DNA from 3 places in the Diaphorobacter limosus genome. Region 1 is predicted to be linked to each of the others. Evidence: predicted binding sites of a transcription regulator. Region 1 holds the regulator's gene; each other region holds the start of a gene.

Region 1 (7,512 bases):
CCGCCTATAACGGCGACTACATCCAGGACATTGCCCAGGCCTTTCTGGCCAGGAGCACGGTACAGGCCGACGACCGCAGCTTCACGGCCAATGGCGACGTACAGGACTACGACAACGTGCGCCAGTTCGCCGTGGCCTATCTGCGCAACGAGCAGGACAAGGATCTGCAGGCGTTCAACCTGAAGTTCGACGAGTACTACCTCGAGTCCAGCCTGTACAGCAACGGCCATGTGGAGGCCACGGTGGCGCGCCTGGTCGCCAACGGCCATACCTACGAGCAGGACGGCGCGCTGTGGCTCAAGAGCACCGACTACGGCGACGACAAAGACCGCGTCATGAAGAAGAGCGACGGCGGCTACACCTACTTTGTGCCGGACGTGGCCTACCACATCCAGAAATGGCAGCGCGGCTTTCACAAGGTGGTGAACATCCAGGGCACGGACCACCACGGCACCATCGCCCGCGTGCGCGCCGGCCTGCAGGCGGCCGATGTCGGCATTCCCCAGGGCTACCCCGACTATGTGCTGCACACCATGGTGCGCGTGGTGCGTGGCGGCGAGGAGGTCAAGATCAGCAAGCGCGCCGGCTCCTACGTCACGCTGCGCGACCTGATCGAGTGGACCAGCAAGGACGCGGTGCGTTTCTTCCTCTTGAGCCGCAAGCCCGACACCGAATACACCTTCGACGTCGATCTGGCCGTGGCCCAGAACAATGACAACCCGGTGTATTACGTGCAGTACGCGCATGCGCGCATCTGCTCGGTGCTGCGTGGCTGGCGTGAAGACTTTGATGTGGCGGCATTGCAGGGTGTGGATCTTTCGCCCCTGCAGGGCGAACAGGCCCAGGCGCTGATGCTGCTGCTGGCCAAGTACCCCGAGATGCTGAGCGCCGCCGCCAGCGGCAACGCGCCGCATGACGTGAGCTTTTACCTGCGCGAGCTGGCAGCCGCTTACCACAGCTATTACGACGCCGAGCGCATCCTGGTCGATGACGAGGCCGTGAAGCTGGCCCGCCTGGCACTCGTCGCCGCCACCGCTCAGGTATTGCACAATGGGCTGGCGGTGCTGGGCGTGTCCGCGCCGGCCAGAATGTAGGTCACGATGCATATGAAAAAGCAGCAACGCGGCGGCACCGTCGTGGGATTCATCCTCGGGGTGATTGTCGGGTTGGGGGGCGCGCTGGCCGTGGCCGTGTACGTTACGAAGGTGCCGGTGCCATTCCTGAACAAGAACGGCACGCGTGCGCCCGATCAGGATGCGGCCGAGGCCAAGCGCAACAAGGACTGGGATCCCAACGCGCCGCTGTACGGCAAGAACCCGGCGCGACCGGTGACGCTGGCGCCGGAAGCGGCGCCCGCAGCCACACCGGAGGCGCCCACGGCCGCGGCGCCTGCGCCGCGCGCCGCGCCCGGCAACCCTGAGGCATTGCCGCCGTCGGCCGACCCGCTGGGCGATCTGGCCCGCGCCAAGTCCAAGGCCGCGCCCGCGGCCGGCGTGGATCCGTTTGAATATTTTGTCCAGGCCGGTGCCTTTCGCACCCAGCAGGATGCCGACGCGCAGCGTGCCAAGCTGGCCATGCTGGGTTGGGAGGCGCGCGTGAGCGAGCGTGAAACCAATGGCCGCGTGGTGTTCCGGGTGCGCATAGGCCCGTTCTCCAAGCGTGACGATGCCGAGTCGCTGAAGGACAAGCTGGACGGTGCCGGCGTCGAGTCGGCCCTGGTGCGCGTGCAGCGTTGAACTTTTATCCCCGCGCCGGCTTCCAAGCCGGCGTACCGACATAGGAGTGTTCAAACCCCATGAAACGCCGTGAGTTTTCTCTTTCCGCAGCCGCAGTGGCCGCTGGCGCCGTGACCCTGCCCGCCTGGGCCCAGCCGCGCGAGGGCAAGGACTACCGCAAACTGGCCAAGCCCGCTCCCGTCGAGGCGCCCGCCGGCAAGGTCGAGGTGGTCGAGTTCTTTGGCTATTTCTGCCCGCATTGCAATACCTTCGAGCCCACGCTCAACGCCTGGGCCAAGACGGCGCCCAAGGACATCGTGCTGCACCGTGTGCCGGTCAACTTCAACGCCAAGACCGTGCCCATGCAGAAGCTGTACTACACGCTCGAGGGCATGGGCAAGCTCGAGCCGCTGCACGCCCAGGCTTTCCGCTACATCCATGTGGAGCGCAAGCCCCTGCAGGAGGACGAGCAGGTGTTTGCCTGGGCCAAGGGGCAGGGCCTGGACTTGCCGAAGTTCAAGGAGATGTACAACTCCTTCGGCGTCGCCAACCAGATACGCAAGGCCACGCAGCTGCAGCAGGCCTATGACGTGGAGGGTGTACCCTCGATGGGCGTGGCCGGGCGCTACTATGTGGACGGCACCATGGCCGGCAGCATGGAGAACGTGCTGCGCATCGTGGAGCAACTGGCCGCGCAGGTGGGCAAGGGCTGAAGCGAGCCGTGGCAACACACAAGAGCGCGCCCTGGGCGCGCTTTTTTTCGCCCCTGCGCGGCCGCTCTCCAGGATGGCCACGGTGATCAGTACAATGACCGCAAGAATCGTGCCTTATGAGAAACCGACTGACCATCCTTCTTTCGCTTGGCGCCCTGGCGCTGGCCTTGCTGCCCGCGGCCCATGCCGAAAAGGCCGACCGCAACAAGCCGATGAACATCGAGGCCGATGCGCTGCGCCACGATGAGCTCAAGCAGACCAGCGTGTTCACCGGCCGTGTGGTGATGACCAAGGGCACCATCGTGCTGCGTGGCGCGCAGCTGGAGGTGCGCCAGGATCCAGACGGTTTCCAGCATGGCGTGGTCACGGCCGAGCCAGGCAAGCGCGCCTTCTTCCGCCAGAAGCGCGACACGCTGGCGGGGGCGCCGGATGAGTTCGTCGAGGGCGAGGGCGAGGTCATCGAGTACGACGGCCGTACCGACATCGTCAAGCTGATGCGCCGTGCCGAGCTGCGCCGCTACCGCGAGGCCCAGCTCACCGATGAGCTGGAGGGCGCGATCATCGTCTACAACAACCTTACCGACGTGTTCACGGTGGATGGGCAAAAGACGGCTCCGGCCGGCACCCCGGCGGGCACGCCGGGCGGGCGCGTGCGTGCCGTGCTGGCGCCCAAGGAGCCGGCATCGGGCGCGGCGGCGCCGGTGCGCGGGGAACCGCCCGCGCTGCGCACCGCCCCCAGCCTGGGCGGCGCCAAGTGAGCCAGGCCGTGAGCGACGAGCGCGCCGTGGGCGTGGGGCCCAGCTCCCCTGCGGGTGCGAGCCGGCTGGAGGCCTTGCACCTGCAAAAGTCCTACGGTAGCCGCAAGGTGGTCAAGGATGTGTCCCTGGTAGTGCAAAAGGGCGAGGTGGTGGGCCTGCTGGGCCCCAATGGCGCGGGCAAGACCACCTCGTTCTACATGATCGTGGGCCTGGTGCGCAGCGATGGCGGCGACATCCGCATCGACGGCCAGTCGGTGGCCAACATGCCGATCCACCGGCGTTCGCGCCTGGGCCTGTCCTACCTGCCGCAAGAGGCCTCGATCTTTCGCAAGCTCAACGTGGAAGACAACGTGCGCGCGGTGCTGGAGCTGCAGACCGACGCCGCCGGGCGCCCGCTCTCGCGCGCCGAGATCGAGGCACAGCTCACCGGCCTGCTGCAGGAACTGCGCGTGGAGCATTTGCGCCAGTCGCCGGCGCTGGCCCTGTCCGGCGGCGAGCGCCGGCGCGTGGAAATCGCCCGGGCGCTGGCCACGCAGCCGCGCTTCATCCTGCTGGACGAGCCCTTTGCCGGCATCGATCCCATTGCCGTGATCGAGATCCAGCGCATCATCGGCTTCCTGAAAGAGCGCGGCATTGGCGTCTTGATCACCGACCACAACGTGCGCGAGACGCTGGGCATCTGCGACCACGCCTTCATCATCAGCGACGGCCATGTACTCGCCCAGGGCACGCCGTCGGACATTGTGGACAACGCGGAAGTGCGCCGGGTGTACCTGGGTGAGCATTTCCGCATGTGAGCGTGGTGAGCAGGCGCAGCATCCAGATGCAAGGAGGGCGGCCATGAAGCCCGGCCTGTCACTGCGCGTTTCGCAGCATCTGGCGCTTACGCCGCAGTTGCAGCAATCGATTCGCCTGCTGCAGCTGTCCACCCTGGAGCTGGCGCAGGAAGTCGAGCAGATGCTCGATGACAACCCGTTTCTGGAGCTGGCGTCCGACGATGGGACGCATGAGCCTGAGATCCATGAAGCGCAGCAACCGATTGACAATGCTACATATTCAGAAGCTGCTAGCGCTGATGCAGAGGGCGCTGGAGCCGAAAATGATGCCGAAACCTCAGCGGTTGCCGAGCCCAGTGACTGGGACGGTGACGGCAGCATGGATGCGGCGGTGGAAGACGGCGAATGGGGCAGCGACGGAATCGCGCCCGCCAGCGGCGCGCATGACGGTGACGACACCGAGGTCAGCGAGCTGGCGCGCAGCCACGAATCCCTGACCGATTTCCTGCATCGCCAGGCATTGTCACTGCGCCTGTCCGATGTCGACATGGCGGCGCTGCGCTTTCTCATCGAGTCGCTGAACGACGATGGCTACCTGGACGAGCCGCTGGAATCCCTGGCGGCCAGCCTGGCGGGGGCCGACGACCCCGAGCAGCTCGAAGAGCTGGTGCACCGCTTCACTGTGGCCCTGCGCCTGCTGCAAAACCTGGAGCCGACCGGCGTGGGCGCGCGCGACCTGGCCGAATGCCTGACGCTACAGCTGCACGCCATGAACCGCGACGAAGAGGGCGACCCGGCGGTGATTCAGACCGCGCTCGCCATCTGCAGCCAGCCGCTGGATCTGCTGGCGCGGCGCGACCTGCGCCGCCTGGCCCAGGCCACAGGCAGCAGCGACGACGACACGCGTGCCGCCATGGCGCTGATCGCGCGCCTGGAGCCGCGCCCGGGCCGGCGCTTTGCCGACGTGGAGCGCAACGTCATCGCGCCCGATGTCATCGTGAAAAAAACCGGACGCGGCGCGCAGCAGGACTTCAGCGTGCAGCTCAACCCCGACGTCATGCCGCGCCTGCGCGTGCACGAGATCTATGCCAGCGCCCTGCGTGGTGCGCGCGGCGGCGACGGGCACCAGGCGCTGCAGTCCCGGCTGCAGGAGGCACGCTGGTTCATCAAGAACATACAGCAGCGATTTGACACTATCTTGCGTGTATCGCGCGCCATCGTCGAGCGGCAAAAGAGCTTTTTCGTGCATGGCGAGCTGGCCATGCGGCCGCTGGTGCTGCGCGAGATCGCCGACGAGCTGGGCCTGCACGAGTCCACCATCAGCCGCGTGACCAGTGCCAAGTACATGGCCACGCCGCAGGGTACGTTCGAGTTGAAGTACTTCTTTGGCTCCGGCCTGGGCACCGAGACCGGCGGCAACGCGTCGAGCACCGCGGTGCGCGCGCTGATCAAGCAGTTCGTCGCCGCCGAGGATGTGAAGAAACCGTTGTCGGACAACCAGATCGCGGAGATGCTCAAGGAGCAGGGCATAGAGTGCGCGCGTCGCACCGTGGCCAAGTACCGCGAGGCGCTGAAGATCGCGCCGGCCAATCTGCGCAAGGCGCTATAGACACAAGGCATAGATTCCCATGGCCCGCATCCTCTTCGACCTGCCCGAACGCTTCGGCTTCACCACCGAGTTGCAGGTCTATATCAGCCACGTCAACTACGGCGGCCATCTGGACAACGCCCAGCTGCTGAGCCTGGTGTCCGAGGCGCGCATGCGCTTCTTCCAGTCGCTCGGCTACACCGAGGGTGATGTGGCGGGCCTGGCCATCGTGGTCGGCGACATGCTGGCGCAATACAAGTCCGAGGCCTTTCACGGCGAGACGCTGCGCGTGCAGATGACGCCGAGGGACTTCAACCGCTACGGCTGTGACCTGGTGTTCTGCATGACAGAGGTCTCCTCGGGCCGAGAGGTGGCTCGCGGCAAGACCGGCGTGGTCCTCATCGACCGCGTGGCACGCAAGCCGGCGCCCATTCCGGATGTCGTGCGCAAGGCCCTGGAGGCCGTGGCGACACGCTGACGCGCGTCAGGTTTTCTTTCGCCCCAACAGGCCAATACCAGCCAGCGCGGCGCCGAGCAAGGCGAGGGATGCCGGCTCGGGAATGGACTGGTGGGGCAACGTGACCACGATATCGTCGATCACGAATTCCGGCGTCTCACCGTTGCCTTGTGCAGTGAACACCACCGAACTCAGGTTGGTGAACGATGACGGCAGGAAGAACTGCGTCCAGTCATAGGGGGCCTGGCTGTCCAACGTGATACTGGTAAACACCGTGCCGCCGCCCATGAGGTGCCCAAGGATGTCGATGCTGGTGGCGACGCTGTACAAGCTCACGGGCAGCGACGGGTCAAAATCTTCCGTTCTGCCACCCGCAAAAAATGACTCCAGGGAAAACGCAGCCCCGCTGCTATTGGTCATGGTCACGACGGATCGGAGATTCGCGTTGACCAGGGCTGCCGATGGATTGTTTTGCACAACCCCTGATTCGCAGACATACAAATAGGGGTCTGCGGGGTTGCCGGTGAAGGTATAGCCCCGGCTTTGCAGTGAGGTGGCGGTGAAATCGACATAACAGGGGGAGCTGCCCGAAGGCACGTCCTGAAAATCAACCACATCCGCCTGGGCGTTGCCAACGGCACCCGCCAACAATGCCCCCGCAAGGGCGGTCACAACAGTGGTCATTTGCATGGTGGCATCTCCCGTCAGTTGTAAGACGTGAAACACCCATGCATATCATGTGCCAGCACCCCAAGCTGTTGATTTTTATGACTTGGTCTCGATTGCCCCGCGAGTGATGTAAAGAAATCTGACAAATTTCAGCGTCAGGCCAGCAACTTTTGCGCGGCCGTCCCCTGCGGGAGCCTGAAGGCCGCCACCACTTCGGCCAGTTCATGGGCCTGCTGCTGCAGCGACTGGGCGGCGGCGCTGGCCTGCTCCACCAGGGCGGCGTTCTGCTGCGTGGCCTGATCCATTTGTGAGACGGCGTCGCCGATCTCGGCAATGCCCGTGCTTTGTTCCTGGCTGGCGTTGCTGATCTCGGCCACGATGGCGCTGACGCGGCGAATGCTGTGCTCCACCTTTTCCATGGTCTGGCCCGCGTCCTGCACCAGGCGACTGCCGGCGTTCACCTGGCTCACCGAGTCGTCGATCAGGGCCTTGATCTCCTTGGCGGCCGTGGCGCTGCGTTGCGCCAGCTGGCGCACCTCGGTGGCCACCACGGCAAAGCCGCGGCCCTGTTCGCCGGCGCGGGCGGCCTCGACCGCTGCGTTCAGTGCCAGGATGTTGGTCTGGAAGGCAATGCCGTCGATGACACTGATGATGTCCTCGATCTTGCGCGAGGCGTGGTGTATGCCGTCCATGGTCTGCACCACCTGCTGCACGGCAGCGCCGCCCTGCGCCGTGACCTGCGAGGCCTCCTGCGCCAGCTGATTGGCCTGCCTGGCGTTGGCGGCATTCTGCTGCACCGTGGCCGTGAGCTCTTCCATGGCGGCCGCGGTTTCCTC
Region 2 (7,512 bases), 1.7 Mb from region 1:
AGCACCTGGCTCTTGCGATCCCAGTTGTACTTGCGCTTGCGCGCCTCGGGCAGCCAGTCGGGCGCCACGGGCTGGAAGCCCCGCTTGATGAACCAGTGCATGGTGCGCGTGGTCAGCACGAAGATGCTGGCCAGGCCCAGCAGGCGCGCGCGCTGCTCTATGCGCTTGAGCAGCTTTTCACCGTCACCCGTGCCCTGGCTGTTGGGCGAGACGGTGACGGCGGCCATTTCGGCGGTGTTCGCCTCGGGGTAGGGGTAGAGCGCGGCGCAGCCAAAGATCACGCCGTCATGTTCGATCACGGTGTAAGCCGAGATATCGCGCTCGATCTCGGTGCGGTCGCGCTTGACCAGGGTGCCGTCGCGCTCGAAGGGCTCGATCAATTGCAGGATGCCGCCCACGTCGTCAATCGTGGCCTCGCGCATTTCCTCCAGCTTTTCATCGACGACCATGGTGCCGATGCCGTCGTGCACGTAGATCTCCAGCAGCAGGGCGCCGTCGCGCGCGAAGGGCAGGATATGGCTGCGATCCACGCCATGCTCGCAGGCGCGTATGCAGTGCTGCAGGTAGAACCCCATGTCGGTGGGCTGCTGCGCCGGGGGCAGCTGCGCCAGCAGCTGGCGCGCGGCGGCCAGGGGCAGCTCGGTGTCTATGGGGTTGTCCTCGCCCTCGGGCTCCAGGGGCTTGGTGCGTATGCCGCTCACCTCGGTCAAAAACAGCAGCTTGTCGGCCTTGAGCTCGCTGGCCACGCGCGTGGCCACCTCCTCCATGGCCAGGTTGAAGGCCTCGCCCGTGGGCGAGAAGCCAAACGGCGAGATGAGCACCATGGCCTCGGAGGCCAGCGTGCGGCGTATGCCTTCCACGTCCACCTTGCGCACCAGGCCGGTGTGCTGGAAGTCCACCCCATCGACGATGCCCACCGGCCGTGCGGTCAGGAAGTTGCCCGAGATCACACGCACGCGCGAGCCCGCCATGGGGGTGTTGGGCAGGCCCTGGCTGAAGGCGGCCTCGATTTCGTAGCGCAGCTGGCCCGCGGCCTCCTGGGCGCAGTCCAGCGCGATCGGATCGGTGATGCGCATGCCGAGCGAGTAGCGTGCGGCATGCCCCTTGGCCGCCAGCTGTTCGTTGACCTGCGGGCGAAAGCCGTGCACCAGCACGATCTTCACGCCCATGGCCTGGATCAAGGCCAGATCCTGCACGATGTTCTGCAGCTTGCCCGCGGCAATGGCTTCGCCCGTCAGCCCCACCACAAAGGTCTGGTGCCGGAACTTGTGGATATACGGCGCCACGGAGCGGAACCAGGGAACGAAGGTGAAGTTGAAGACCGTGGACATGGTGGCTTGGGCGTGGGCGGGCGAGCAAAGGCAAAAAAGCCTGCGAACCCCAGGCCACCCAGGCGGTGGTTACGGCGTCGGCAAGCGAAGCGCGCAGTTTAGCGGCTGCGTGGGCGCCTTGTGTGCGCGTGCGGCGTCCAGGATCTGCCCGGCAGTGTGGAGCGGCGCAGATACGCGACCGACGTCGTGTTGAAGGCGTTGTCGTGACTCAGCTGCGACGCCTGCGCAGGGTGGCGCCGAGTGTGAAAAGCGCCAAGGAGATGAGAGCTACCGATCCCGGTTCTGGAACCGCGTTGCCGTTACCTTGGCCGATCGCGCCCACAGTGAATCCATGCCAGTTCTCGGTGGTATGTGTGAATGTCACCGAGCTATAGGTGCCCGGCAGACGGATCACGCCGTGAACTTCACCGTTGCCGAAGAAGCCGGTGCTGGTCGGGTTAAGGACTGGAGTCCCGTTGCCCCAATAGCCGGATCCGTAGCTCAAAACCTCGATCGGCACGCCGAAGTCGACGGTGTTGCCGTTCCAGCTCACGAGCGCAATCAGCGGATCGACGACAGGCTGTGAAAAGGTGATCGTGGCTGTCCCGCCGGTGCTCAGTGCGATGATGTCCGATGCGGGTGGTGCGTTGCCAGCCAGGCTGCTGAGATATGGCGCTGCCGGCGACCAGTAATTGGTGCCCCCCGTTGTCTGTGCGAACGCATAGGCGCCGGTAAAGGTGACGCCGACATGCGCACCGTTGATGTCGAGGTCGCCAAAAACCTGGCTTGCAGCGGCACTCGTGTTTGTCCAATCAGTCCAGGAAACCGTCGCTGCCTGGGCGGCGCTTGCACAACCGAACGCCAATGCGATCGCTGTTGCAACGTAGAGGCCTGTCTTTTTGATTGCGTGCTTCATGGTTCATTCCTAGTGGCCGGTGATAGCTGCAACCAATAAAGCAATGATCGGGCCAGAAATTCAAGTTATTGATTCTGCTTGGACGACGGCTCCAAACGCATGTCGTGTGTCAAATTTTTCGACAGTTTGATTCGGGGGATCAGAACGGCACGAGTTACCCAAGCAGCAGCTTTTGCACCAGATCTGCGGCCGTGGAGGCGCTGTACTTGCGCATCAGCCGGGCGCGGTAGATCTCCACCGTACGGTGGCTGATGTCCAGGGCGCGGCCGATTTCCTTGGAGGTCATGCCCTCCAGCAGGCGCGCGGCCACCTCGCGCTCGCGCGCCGTGAGCTCGGCCTTCACGGGGCGCTGGGCGCTGAGGTCTTCAAAGCTCCAGATGCCCGAGGCATGCGGATCCTGGCGATCGAGGGCGCGGCCCGAGACATGGCACCAGAAGGTCTCGCCATTGGCGCGTTTCATGATGCGGCTGTCGGCGTAGTAGCCCCGGGCGTTGAGTATCGGGGCCATGCGCGCGCCCAGGCGCTCGTATTCATCGACGCTGGGGTAGAGAATCTGGAACGACTGGCCGATGAGCAGTTCGCGCGAGGCGCCAAACATCTCGCAGACCTGGCGGTTGCAGTCCACCATGGCGCGGTTGCGCGAGATCACCAGGCCCACGGGCGCCATCTCGAAAGCCATGCGGTAATCGGCAAAGTCCATGGTGGTGCAAGTCTTTAGGGAATACTACGTAATCGAATACGTAGTATCGTAGCGCATTCCCGTAGTACTTCAGGAGACAGTAGTGAAGAACAAGCTTTATTCATCGGCGGACGAGGCGCTCAAGGGCGTCGTGCAGGACGGCCAGTTGCTGGCCGTCGGTGGCTTCGGCCTGTGCGGCATCCCGGAGGCCCTGATCCAGGCCCTGCACGACAGCGGTGTGAAGAACCTCACCGCCATTTCCAACAACGCCGGCGTGGATGGCTTTGGCCTGGGCAAGCTGCTGGAGACGCGCCAGATCAAGAAGATGATCAGCTCCTACGTGGGCGAGAACAAGGAATTCGAGCGCCAGTACCTGGCCGGCGAACTGGAACTGGAATTCACCCCCCAGGGCACGCTGGCCGAGAAGCTGCGTGCCGGCGGCGCCGGCATTCCGGCCTTCTTCACGCGCACCGGCGTGGGCACCATCGTCGCCGAGGGCAAGGAAACCCGTGAGTTCGACGGCCATACCTACCTGATGGAGCGCTCGCTGGTACCCGACGTGTCGCTGGTCAAGGCGGCGGTGGCCGACAAGAGCGGCAACCTGCGCTTCAACCTGACGGCGCGCAACTTCAACCCGGCCGTGGCCATGGCCGGCAAGATCTGCATCGTCGAGGTGGAGAAGATCGTCGAGGTGGGCGAGCTGGCGCCCGACGATATCCATCTGCCCGGCATCTATGTGCACCGCATCGTGCTCAATGCCCATCCCGAAAAGCGCATCGAGAAGCGCACCCTGACCGAAACCAAATAATTTGTGGGGCGGATTTGCCAATCCCTGCCCCATGCCATCAATAGGAGAGACAGACATGGCCTGGACTCAAGACCAGATGGCCGCACGCGCGGCCCAGGAACTGCAAGACGGCTTCTACGTCAACCTCGGCATCGGCATTCCCACGCTGGTGGCCAACCATACGGGCGACAAGGAGGTGTGGCTGCAGTCCGAGAACGGCATGCTGGGCATAGGCCCGTTCCCAACCGAGGATCAGGTGGATGCCGACCTGATCAACGCCGGCAAGCAGACCGTGACCACCATCCCCGGCACGTCGATCTTCGGTAGCCACGACAGCTTTGCCATGATCCGCGGTGGCAAGATCAACCTGGCCATCCTAGGTGCCATGCAGGTCAGCGAGAAGGGCGACCTGGCCAACTGGATGATTCCCGGCAAGATGGTCAAGGGCATGGGCGGAGCCATGGATCTGGTGGGTGGCGTGCCCAAGGTCATCGTGCTGATGGAACATGTGGCGCGCAAGAAGGACGGCAGCACCGACATGAAGATCCTGCCCCAGTGCACGCTGCCGCTGACGGGCGTGGGCGTGGTGCACATCATCATCACCGACCTGGGCGTGATGGATGTCACGCCCCAGGGCCTGAAACTCGTGGAGCTGGCCCCGGGTGTGAGCTTCGAGGAAATCCAGTCGAAGACGGGCGTGACGCTGTTGCGCTAAGGGCTTGCAGCTCCTGAGCTGGAGCGGTGCATTTTCCCCATACATCAGGCCGGAGGTGACACTCCGGCCTTTGTTTTTTTGCTATGGCGCGCAAAGCACCGTATAGTCGCCGGCGACATTTAGAAACACATGATCCGTGCATGAACGTTTTCGAAACCAGTCTTGCGGCCTCGATCGCCGATGACGCGAACGCCCCCGGTGACAACCGCCATTACCTGCGCGCCCTCACCGACATGGCCGACCGCGGCGGCGTGCTCACGCACGATGCCATCTACACCGACCGTGGCGTCAAGCTGGTGGACAAGGGCACGCGCGTGGACAGCGAGCTCTACGATCGCCTGGTCAAGCACAAGCTGCGCGGCCCTATCGAAGACCACCTGAGCGTGGAGAACATGGTCAGCGTGCAGTCGCTGCTGCAGGTGGCGCGCACGCAATGCGAAGGCGACACCCTGGTCTACCTGCTGGTGCATACGTTGCCAGACATGACGGAGAGCAAACTGCTCGCCCCGGTGCGCGCCATGCCGCTGCCGCCGGCGCTGGCCTTCAAGCTCACGGTGATGCGGGAGCAGCACCCCCTGCTGTTTGCGCACAGCGTGCGCATGATGCTGGTGGCCGTGTATCTGGGCATCAAAAGCGGCCTGAGCGAGCGCGAATGCACGCCCCTGGCCGCGGCGGCGCTGCTGCACGACCTGGGGGTGCTGCACATGGATCCGGCCTGGCATGACCCGGCGAACAAGATCACCGGGGCAGGGCGCAAGCAGCTCTTGGCGCATCCGGTCACGGCCATGCTCATCATCAGAGAGCAAAACATCTATCCGCGCTCGGTGGAGCAGGCGGTGTTGGAGCACCACGAATGCATGGACGGCAGCGGCTACCCGCGGCGCCTGCGCGGCGAGCAGATCTCGCGCCTGGGGCAGCTCCTGCTGACCGCCGAGGTGGTGGCCGCCTTCTTTGAAAAATATGCCAGCGAGGGTGCGGCCCAGCGCCTGGCGCTTACGCTCAAGCTGAACCATCGCAAGTTTCCGGCCGATCTGGTGGCCTACCTGCTGCCTTTGCTGCAGATACGGGCCGTGCAGGGTGATGTGCCAGCCTCGCAGGACGATGTGCAGCGCTGCATCACGCTGTTGACCGGGGCTTTCGAGGATTGGCAGCGCTGCCGCGTCATCCTGCAGCCCGTGGCCGGGCAGCCTTCCCCCGAGCCGGCCTGTGCGCTGGTCGAGCAGCGGCTGGCGGCGCTGCAAAGATCGCTGTTCGAGTCTGGCTCCCACCCGCGGCAGCTGGCCGAGATGCTGCCGCACCTGCAGGGCGACGCCCAGGGCCTGGCCGAGCTGGCCCTGCTGGGGCAAGAGGCGCTGTGGCAGCTGCAGCGCATCATCGACACCACCCACAGCCATTGGCCGCAACTGTCGGCCAGCGAGGATGCCGGCGACATTGCCGTCGTACAATGGCGCGCTGCCTGCACCGCCAGGCTGGTGCAAGCGCCGGCCACGCAGGCCTGATTTGGGCATGTCTCGCATGAATACTGTATATTTAAACAGTATTCATGCGAGGTACCCATGGGCGCTGCTCTTCCTTTTTTCATAGACGATTTACCCGGTGTCTGGCGCGGTGACGCCTGGGCGCAGGCGCCACAGCGGGCGGTGGACACGGGCCACGAGCAGCTGAATGCACAACTGCCCGGGGGTGGCTGGCCCTTGGCAGGCATGACCGAGTTGTTGCTGCCCATCCATGCCCATTGCGAATGGAGGCTGCTTGCGCCCGCGCTGGCGCGTCTGCTTGCAGACTCGTCCGGCCATGCCGTGCTGGTGGCGCCGCCGCTGGAGCCCTTCATGCCCGCGTTGCAGGCCGCTGGCGTGCCCGTGCCGCGGCTGTGTTGCATCAGGCCTGTGGGCTCCGGTGCCGCCATGGCCGCCGCCTGGGCCTGCGAGCAGGCGCTGCGCTGCCGCGACGTGCGCGCCGTGCTGGCCTGGCTGCCGCAAGTGGCAACGCAGTCGCTGCGCCGGCTGCAGCTGGCAGCCGCGCAGAACCAGCAGCTTTTGTGGGTGCTGCGGCCCGAGGGCGCGCGAGCCCAGGCGTCGCCCGCGCCCCTGCGCCTGTGGCTGCAGCCGCAGGCGGATCGGCTGCTGATCCACGTCATCAAGCGCCGCGGCCCGAGCGCGCTGCACCCCGTGGCACTGCCCGGGCACGCTGCGCTGCTGGCTGCTGTCCTGCGGGGCCAGGCGCAGCGGCGCCAGCAGGCGCAGGCCGCCACCTGGGGCAGGGCCAGGCCGCAGGAGGTGGCACATGCCGTGGCTGGCCTGGCTGCTGCCCTGCATTGACCCGGCGCCCGGTGTGCCGCCAGACGCCCAGGGCTGGTGGGCGCTGCGTTTCACGCCGTGCGTGACCTTGCTGGACGAAGCATTGCTGCTGGAGGTCGACAGCGTGGAGCGCCTGTGGGGCGGGCGCGCCGCCCTGCAGGCGCTGCTGCGCAACCAGGCGCCCGCAGCAGCGCAAGAGAACGCGGCCGATCAAGCCTGGGCCACCGGCCCCACGGCCCTGCAGGCCCTGGCCTTGCTGCGCCTGCAGCGCATGGGCCGCAGCCCGCCGCAGCGGCTGCCGCACGACCTGCCCATCGCCACCCTGACGGCACTGCGTCCGCATGTGGCGGCGCTGCAGCACCTGGGCTGCCGCAGCTGGGGCGATTTGCGCGCGCTGCCGCGTGCTGGCCTGGCGCGGCGCTTTGGTGCCGCCTGCCTGCTGGCGCTGGATCAGGCCTGGGGCGACGCCCCGCATGGCCTCACCTGGATCACCCTGCCCGAACGGTTTGCGCTGGAGCTGGAGTTGTCGGCCCTGGTCGAATCGGCCCCGGCTTTGCTGATGGCCGGCCAGCGCCTGCTGGATGCGCTGCAGGGCTGGCTGCGTGCGCGCCAGCAGGGTGTGCTGGCGCTGGAGCTGGCCTGGCGCCATGACCTGCGCCGCGTCGATGGCGTGGACTTGCCGCCCTGGCAAAGCCTGGAGCTGCGCACCGCCGAGCCGCTGCAGGCCATGGCCCACCTGCGCCGCCTGCTGGCCGAGCGACTGGCGCACCAGCGCCTGGCCGCGCCGGTAAACCGCCTGGCGCTGCGC
Region 3 (7,512 bases), 1.0 Mb from region 1:
GCGAGGTGGGCGGCTTACTGCTGCCCAGCGCGCGGCCCGGCAAGCGCGTGGCGCAGGGCGACTGGCCGGTACCGCACGGGGCCGCACTGCCCCAGGCCCTGTCCGGCCTGTCACAACTGCTCCAAAGCGGAGCAGTGACTGTTCCATCCCTGCAGGCCGGCCGGGGCTGGGCGCTGCGCGAGCGGCGTGACGCGCTGCATGGCCTGCGCCGCAGCCTGCGGCATCTGTCGGGAAAGGATGCAACCGCCCAGCGCCGGCTATGGGCCGGCCTGCAGCGCCAGCAGCGCCGTGCCCTGGCGCAGCTGCCCCGGCCGCGCGCCACGCCGGCGGATCGCCAGGCGCAGGCCAGGTACCGCCTGCAGGCGCATTACCTGCGCCACCGGGGCTTTGTGCGACCCGGAGAACTCGATGCCGCCGTGCTCGCCCTGGCGCGGCATGGGGTGCCGGTCGATTGGGTGCATGGGCGCTTTGACGCCATTTGCCCGCCCGGCAACAGCCGGCGCTGGGCGGCCATGGGCCGGCCCCATGCCCGCCTGCAGCTGGTGGCCAGCGGGCACCTGGGCGCAGAGCCCGCCATGCTGCGGGCGCTGCGCTACTGCGTGGCGGCGGCGGTGGGCGACAGCGACTGAATACCCGTGCCCTTGGGCGCGGTTTCGACAAAGCTGCGCAGCGCCCAGGCCAGCTCGGGCGCAAGCAGGCCTTCCCAGGGCGGCATGTGGACGATGCCGAACTTCTGCTTGCCGTAGCGCACCGACTTGATGAAGAACGCGTCCGCGTCGCCCTGGCAGCGCTGGCGCAGGGCCGCGTCCTGGATGCGCCGGCAGCCCATGCCGATGCGGCGCAGGTCGGGTGCGGGCGAGCGTGTGCCAATGGCATCCTGGCCATGGCAGACGGCGCAGCTCTGGTTGAAGGCGGCCTTGCCGATGGCGGCGGCTTCGGCATTGCCGCGCAGGGGGTTGGGCTCGTGCCAGCCGAGCGCCGGCAGGGCCGAGGTGTCGACCTGGGGCTTGATCTGCTCCACGGCCTGGACATTTGTGGCAAAAATTGCCGCTAGCCCAATGCAGGTAAGCGCAAGATGCTTTGAAAAATATAGCATTCGCATATCATCTCCAGTCCGGTGGGCAGCCCTGACAGCCATCGAGGTTGGATTCCGTGAAGATGGTGTAGAGCGTGTGGTTGCCGTCGAAGAATGCGTTCTGCATGTTGGTGGCGACGAACTTGGTCTCCTGGAAATCATTGGCGATGAAGCGCGTGCCGACGAACCACGCATGGTTCATGCGCGCCATCTCCAGGCTGGTGCCCTCGAACAGGGCGCCCGAGAAGTCCGAGCGCATCAGGCGCGCGCTCTCCAGGTCGGTGCCGATGAATTTGGCGCCCTTGAAATCGGTGTTGGCCGCCGAGACCTTGGACATGCGCGCGCCGGTCAGGTTGGCGCCCTCCAGATCGGCGGCCGAGAGATTGGCGCCGCGCAGGTCGGCGCGCGTCAGGTTGGCGCCGCGCAGGTCGGCGCCAGCCAGGTTCTTGCCCGCCAGGCTGGCATGGCGCAGGTCGGCGCCGGGGCAGCGGGTATAGGGCCAGATCGGGCAGCCGTTGATGACCAGGGGCTCGCTGCGGGCGTCGTCCTGGGCCGGCTGGGCCAGCGCCGCGCCGGCCCCGGCAAGCAAAATCGCCCCGGTCAGGGCGATGCGGGTGAAACGGGTCATGGGCGTGGGCTCCGGGTGGTTGATGGGAGCGCCGGCGTCTCGCCGGCACAGGAAATCCATGCCGGCGAGACGCCGGCGCTCCCAGGGCTTACTTGGCCGCCACCTTCTGCGCCTTGGGCAGCTTGAAGACCCACATCGAGCCGCCCTGCGAGACCTGCTTGGTCAGCTCGGCCATGTCGCCGCCCCACAGCGGCACGGCGCCACCGTAGCCGGACTGGATGGCGATGTACTGCTCGCCGTCCATCTCCCAGGTCACCGGCACGGAGACGATGCCCGAGCCGGTCTGGAACTTCCACAGCTCCTTGCCGGTTTTGTTGTCGAAAGCCTTGACGAAGCCGTCCGAGGTGCCGGTGATGAGCAGGCCGCCGGCCGTGGTCAGCGTGCCGGCCCACAGCGGGAACTGCTCCTTGTGCTCCCAGGCGATCTTGCCGGTCTGCGGGTTGATGGCGCGCAGGATGCCCACATGGTCGTCATACAGCTTCTTGATGCGGAAGCCCTGGCCCAGGTAGGCCGCGCCAGGCTTGTAGGTGATCTGCTCGGACCAGTAGTCCATGGCCCAGTGGTTCGCCGGGATGTAGAACAGGCCGCTGTCCGGGCTGTAGCTCATGGGCATCCAGTTGGTGCCGCCCAGGAAGGGTGGCGAGACGAAGATGCTGTCGCCCTTTTCCTGGCCCTCCTTGGGCTCGGGCGGGCGGTTGCCGTTCTCGATAGGCAGGCCGGTCGTCAGGTCGAAGCCCTTGGCCCAGGTGATGCCGTCCACAAAGGGGTGGGCGCCGATGATGGCGTTCTGCTTCCAGGGATGGCCGCCGTCGTTCTTGGCGAGCTTTTCGCGGTCGGTGACGAAGAAGAAGCCATTGCGGTCGGCATGGGCCGAGGCCTTGATGGTCTTGCCGCTCTTGGGGTCCTTGTAGTCGAACAGCAGCACCGAGTTGTTGCCCGAGAAGTCCCAGGCGTCATTGGGCGTGTGCGAGAAGAAGCCGTTCAGGTCGCCGGTGCTCGGATCGACATAGGCCTGGCCCGAGGTGTAGAGGCTGGGCCAGTTGCGTGGGTCGTCGCCCTTGGCGGTGCGCTTCCAGGTGTTCCAGGGCGCGGGGTTGCCGGTGCCGACGATGATGGTGTTGGTCTCCACGTCGAACGAGGGCGTCTGCCACGGCGCGCCGCCGCCCTGGCTCCAGGCCTCGACCTTGCCGGTGGGGCTGTTCGGGTCGTTGGGCCAGCTGGGCGCCTTGGGGTCGCCGGTGGGGGTGCTGGGCTGGCCGTTCAGGCGGCCGACATGGCCTTCGACCATGGGGCGGGCCCAGACTTCCTTGCCGGTATCCGGGTCGCGGGCGTAGAGCCAGCCGACCACACCGAACTCGTCGCCCGAGGAGCCATGCACCAGCAGGGTCTTGCCGGTCTTCTGATCCTTGATGATGAAGGGCGCGCCGGTCATGGTGTAGCCCACCTTGTGGTCGCCGAATTTCTCGTTCCAGACCACCTTGCCGGTGTTGCGATCCAGGGCCACGACGCGCGCGTCCAGCGTGCCGAAATACACCTTGTCGCCAAAAATGGCCGGGCCGCGGTTGACCACGTCGCAGCAGGGACGGATGTCCTCGGGCAGGCGGTGCTCGTAGGTCCACAGGCGCTTGCCGGTGCGCACGTCCAGCGCCACGAAGCGCGAGTACGAGGCGGTGACATACATCACGCCGTCGTGGATCAGCGCCTGCGCCTCTTGGCCGCGCTGTTTTTCGCCGCCGAAGGAGTAGCTCCACACCGGCACCAGACCATTGACGTTCTTGGTGTTGAGCGTCTTGGCTGGGCTGTAGCGCTGCGCCGTCAAGCCCAGGCCATAGGTCAGCACGTCGGCCGTGGTCTTGTGGTCGTTGGCAATGTCTTCCCAGGTGACGGGCTTGACGTTGGCGGCATGGGCCGTCAGCGCCAGGGTGGCGGCCACGGCCAGGCTGCTCAGGCGCAGTTGCTTGGATACCGATGAGGTCATGGTGGTTTGCTCCTTGTGTTGTGGTGGGTGAGATCCCCGCCACATCAACGCAAGAGCCGTGCCACATTGACAATCGTCACGCTGCCGGCCCGGGTGCCGTGTTTGCCGTTCAAATGTGCAACGCTGTGTGGCGCCGCGGTTGCTCAGCTATGGAGCAGCCGGTGACATTCAGCGCATGCGCTGCAGCAGCGGCTCCTTGCGGATCACCTGGTGGTGCACGAAGGCCAGCACATGCAGGGCGATGAGCAGCACCAGGGCCCAGGCCGACCATTGGTGCACGCCGCTGGCCAGCTCCTTGGCGCCGTCCCAGCGCTCGGCCAGCTGCGGCAGGCGCAGGCCGAAGAAGCGGATGGGGTAGCCCGAGAACACCGAGCCCACGAAGCCCGACAGCGGCATCAGCAGCATCAGCAGGTACAGCAGCCGGTGGGCGCCCGTGGCCAGCAGCTGCATGGGGCGGGGCTGCGGCAGCGCCGCCACGCGCGGGCGCCAGAGCGCCCAGGCCAGGCGCAGCGCGATCAGCAGGCCCAGCACCATGCCCCAGGACTTGTGTACGTTGAACCAGGAGGCGCGCAGGCCGCTGGCATCCTTGGGCAGGCCCAGCATCCACATGCCCAGGGCTATCTGCCCCAGCAGCAGCACGGCCATGAGCCAGTGCAGGGTGACGGAAAAACGGTCGTATCGGTTGCGCTGCACAAAAGCCTCCTGTTGCTCCATCGGTCAATCGAGCAGATCGGGCGGCAGCAGGTTTTTCTTGCGGTAGATGGTGTTTCGCGACACACCCAGGGCCTTGGCCGCCGCCGACACATTGCCCTTGTGCAGGCGCAACATCTGTGCCATGGCGTTGATGGTCACATCCTGCAGGCTCTGGCTGTCATCGGCCATGTCGTCAGGCACGGGCGGGGCCCCCACGCTGGGCATCAGCGGCGGCTCGGCCGCGTGCACGGGGGGGGCGACCATGGGGCTGCGCAGGGGCGTGCGCAGCTCGTCGAGAAAATCGTCGGGCAGGTGTTCCAGGCGGATGACGCAGTCATCCTCCACCATCACCGCCGCCGTGCGCAGCAGGTTGTGCAGCTGGCGCACATTGCCGGGCCAGTGGTAGGCCTGCAGCAGCTCCATCACCTGCGGCGCAATCGTCACCTCGGGGCAGTTCTCGCGCATGCAGTGCAGCACCTTCTTCACCACGGCCTGGAAATCGCTGCGCTCGCGCAGGGCGGGCAGGCGCACCACCAGACCGTTCAGGCGGTAGTACAGGTCGTCGCGGAAGTCGCCGCGCGCGATCAATTCCTTCAGGTTCTTGTGTGTGGCGCTGATGATGGTGACGTCCACCTCCACCTCCTTGGCCGCGCCCAGGGGGCTCACCTTGCGCTCCTGCAGCACGCGCAGCAGGCGCGCCTGCAGGTGCTTGGGCATGTCGCCGATCTCGTCGAGGAACAGCGTGCCGCCATGGGCCTGCAGGATCTTGCCCGTTGCACCCTTCTTGCGCGCGCCGGTGAAGGCGCCTTCCTCGTAGCCGAACAGCTCGGCCTCGATCAGCGTGTCGGGAATCGAGGCGCAGTTCACGGCCACGAAGGGCTGGCGTGCGCGCGCCGAGTCGTTGTGTATGGCCTGGGCCAGCAAGTCCTTGCCGGAGCCTGTCTCGCCCAGGATCATCACCGGAATGTCGCGATCGACCACCTTGCGCAGCTTGGCGATGACGGCCGACAGCTGCGCATCGCCCGTGTCCAGGTATTGCAGCGAGGACAGCTGGGCCTTTTGTGGTGCGCTGCTGCGCGCCGGTGGCGCCGCTCCGTCGCCGGACAGGGGCGAGACGATGGGCGTGGCCCAGGGGCCGACGGGCTTGGTCTCGGTGCGGCACCAGACCGATACGCCGTTGTGCAGGCACAGCTGGCGTGGCGCCAGGCTGGCGCCGCCGAAGAGCTCGAACAGCGCCGATATCGGCAGCCCGAACAGCGAGGAAAAGGTATGCGCCTGCAGCGCGCCGTAGGACATGCCGAGCTGGAACTGCGCGCTGCGGTTGGCCGAGAGAAAGCGCCCCTCGGGCGTGAACGCGGCAATGCCCTCCACCAGGGTGCCCAGAAACTCGGGACGCGAATGGAAATGCACGCGCACGGCCTTCGGGAAGCTGCCCGCGAACATGTGGTTCTCTATCATCTGCGCCGACATGCGCACCAGGGCGATGGTGTGCTGGTGGTAGCTGCGGTGGTCGCCGGTCACGTCCAGCGCGCCGACGATCTGGCCGTAGGGGTCGAGAATCGGCGCGCAGGAGCAGGTCAGCGCCTGGTTGGCGCTCATGAAATGCTGGTCGCCATGCACGGTGACGGCCTGCTGTGCCGACAGCGCCGTGCCGATGGCGTTCGTGCCCTTGGTCTTCTCGCTCCAGTCCATGCCGGGCACCAGGGCCACGCGGTTGGCCTTCTCCAGAAAATCGTTGTCGCCCATGGAATGCAGCACCATGCCCTGGGCCGAGGTCAAGAGCACCATGCTGTGGGTATTGGCGATCTGCCCATACAGCGTCTCCATCACCGGCACCGCATGCTGGAACAGAAAGCGGTTCTCTTCCAGCACCGCCTTCAGCTGGCTGATCGCCAGGCTGGAGAAGTCGGGGGCATCGTCGCTGCAGACACCAAAGGCCTTGGAGCGCTGGTGTGCCTCGTCGATGACGAGATGTGCGTCTTGCTCTGGCGGTGCTTGCACGGCGATGGCGGCCGCGCGTCCAGACTGGGCGTCCATGTTGTCTCCTGGCGCTGGAAGTAGGTTCTTCCAATGGTTTTATGGGTCCTCCTGGGCGGCAGGCGCAGGGGGCGTGGCTCCGGGCAAGAACCAAGTATTGTGCAAATGGTACGGGTGCCTCGCAACCCGGATCCACAGCAGGGATCAAGCAAGAAATGTGCCGCAACTGTGCCACTGAATTGCTCCATGCTGTGACACTCGGCCAGGTTTGGACGGCGCCGGCGGGCACGCGCTGGCGCAAACTGGGACAGCGCCGGGCCCGGACCCGGGCAGCGGCGGGGGTGGCATGCAAATTGCGCAGCTGAGGGCATTCACTTTTCCCACAGGAGACAAACCATGCAACGATCTTTTCTCGCCCCCCTGCAGCGCAGCCTGCTGGCCCTGGCCCTGGCCTGCGGTGCCTCGGCGGCATTTGCGCACGGCGATATGGTGCCCCAGGCCGTGGACACCAGCACGCTGCCCCAGCTGGGCGCGAAGTGGCTCGAATCCAACCCCTACAGCAGCGGCGAGGGCCACAAGGAGGCGCTGCGCATAGGCAGCTCGGCCTACAACCAGAACTGCGCGCGCTGCCATGGGCTGGAGGCGGTGTCGGGCGGCATCGCGCCGGATCTACGCAAGTTTGACGAGGAATGCTCGGGCTACGCCGATGCCGCCAAGAAGAAGGTGTGCTTCCAGGAGATGGACGACTTCTACGCCGGCACCGTGCGCCGCGGCCGCACGCGCGACGGCCGGGTCTACATGCCGCCGTTCGAGGGCACGCTGACGCAGGAGGCGGTCTGGGCCATCCGCACCTATCTGGAAGAGCGCCGCGCGCAGCAGTGAAGACACGCCATTGCACAAAAAAAAGGCCGCTGCGATAGCGGCCTTTTTACTGGGATGCGGCGCTTATTCCGTTTCTACATCATTCGTGTCTAGGCGCGAAGCCGCAGACAGTGCTGTAGCACGGCAAGGCGAAGCAACAACGACACGGGTGATTTAGAAATGGAATTACTTGGCGCCCGCCTCGCTCTGGCGCCGGCCCTGGGATATGGCGTAGGGCGCGGCACGCGCGGCCAGCACCGGGTCGTTGCCCGCCACCACGCCCTTGGGCAGCACGGTGGG

The links. Region 1 encodes sigma-54, which starts transcription at its own class of promoters, with help from an activator protein. Its sites were predicted from a motif close to TGGCANGNAANCTGCTTT; they were not measured.
Region 2: P4826_RS03185 (PEP-CTERM sorting domain-containing protein) is a predicted target of sigma-54. The motif match lies at 2,264-2,281, and genes of this name have one in related genera.
Region 3: P4826_RS09840 (methanol/ethanol family PQQ-dependent dehydrogenase) is a predicted target of sigma-54. The motif match lies at 3,728-3,745, and genes of this name have one in related genera.

What each region holds. Positions count from the first base shown of each region.
Region 1 covers NZ_CP136921.1:3,072,247-3,079,758, forward strand. Annotated here, with positions in the region: gene argS (arginine--tRNA ligase) at 1-1,094, shown strand, start outside; gene P4826_RS14700 (SPOR domain-containing protein) at 1,107-1,736, shown strand; gene P4826_RS14705 (thiol:disulfide interchange protein DsbA/DsbL) at 1,796-2,428, shown strand; gene lptA (lipopolysaccharide transport periplasmic protein LptA) at 2,545-3,186, shown strand; gene lptB (LPS export ABC transporter ATP-binding protein) at 3,195-3,983, shown strand; gene P4826_RS14720 (RNA polymerase factor sigma-54) at 4,027-5,571, shown strand; gene P4826_RS14725 (acyl-CoA thioesterase) at 5,591-6,028, shown strand; gene P4826_RS14730 (PEP-CTERM sorting domain-containing protein) at 6,035-6,697, opposite strand; gene P4826_RS14735 (methyl-accepting chemotaxis protein) at 6,832-7,512, opposite strand, start outside.
Region 2 covers NZ_CP136921.1:651,410-658,921, forward strand. Annotated here, with positions in the region: gene argA (amino-acid N-acetyltransferase) at 1-1,331, opposite strand, end outside; gene P4826_RS03185 (PEP-CTERM sorting domain-containing protein) at 1,540-2,226, opposite strand; gene P4826_RS03190 (PAS and helix-turn-helix domain-containing protein) at 2,381-2,926, opposite strand; gene P4826_RS03195 (CoA transferase subunit A) at 3,009-3,713, shown strand; gene P4826_RS03200 (3-oxoacid CoA-transferase subunit B) at 3,769-4,407, shown strand; gene P4826_RS03205 (HD-GYP domain-containing protein) at 4,548-5,906, shown strand; gene imuA (translesion DNA synthesis-associated protein ImuA) at 5,964-6,725, shown strand; gene P4826_RS03215 (DNA polymerase Y family protein) at 6,691-7,512, shown strand, end outside.
Region 3 covers NZ_CP136921.1:2,038,719-2,046,230, reverse strand. Annotated here, with positions in the region: gene P4826_RS09855 (alpha/beta fold hydrolase) at 1-629, shown strand, start outside; gene P4826_RS09850 (c-type cytochrome) at 593-1,021, opposite strand; gene P4826_RS09845 (pentapeptide repeat-containing protein) at 1,104-1,703, opposite strand; gene P4826_RS09840 (methanol/ethanol family PQQ-dependent dehydrogenase) at 1,792-3,681, opposite strand; gene P4826_RS09835 (cytochrome b) at 3,850-4,374, opposite strand; gene P4826_RS09830 (sigma-54-dependent Fis family transcriptional regulator) at 4,399-6,411, opposite strand; gene pedF (cytochrome c-550 PedF) at 6,748-7,233, shown strand; gene P4826_RS09820 (catalase family peroxidase) at 7,399-7,512, opposite strand, start outside.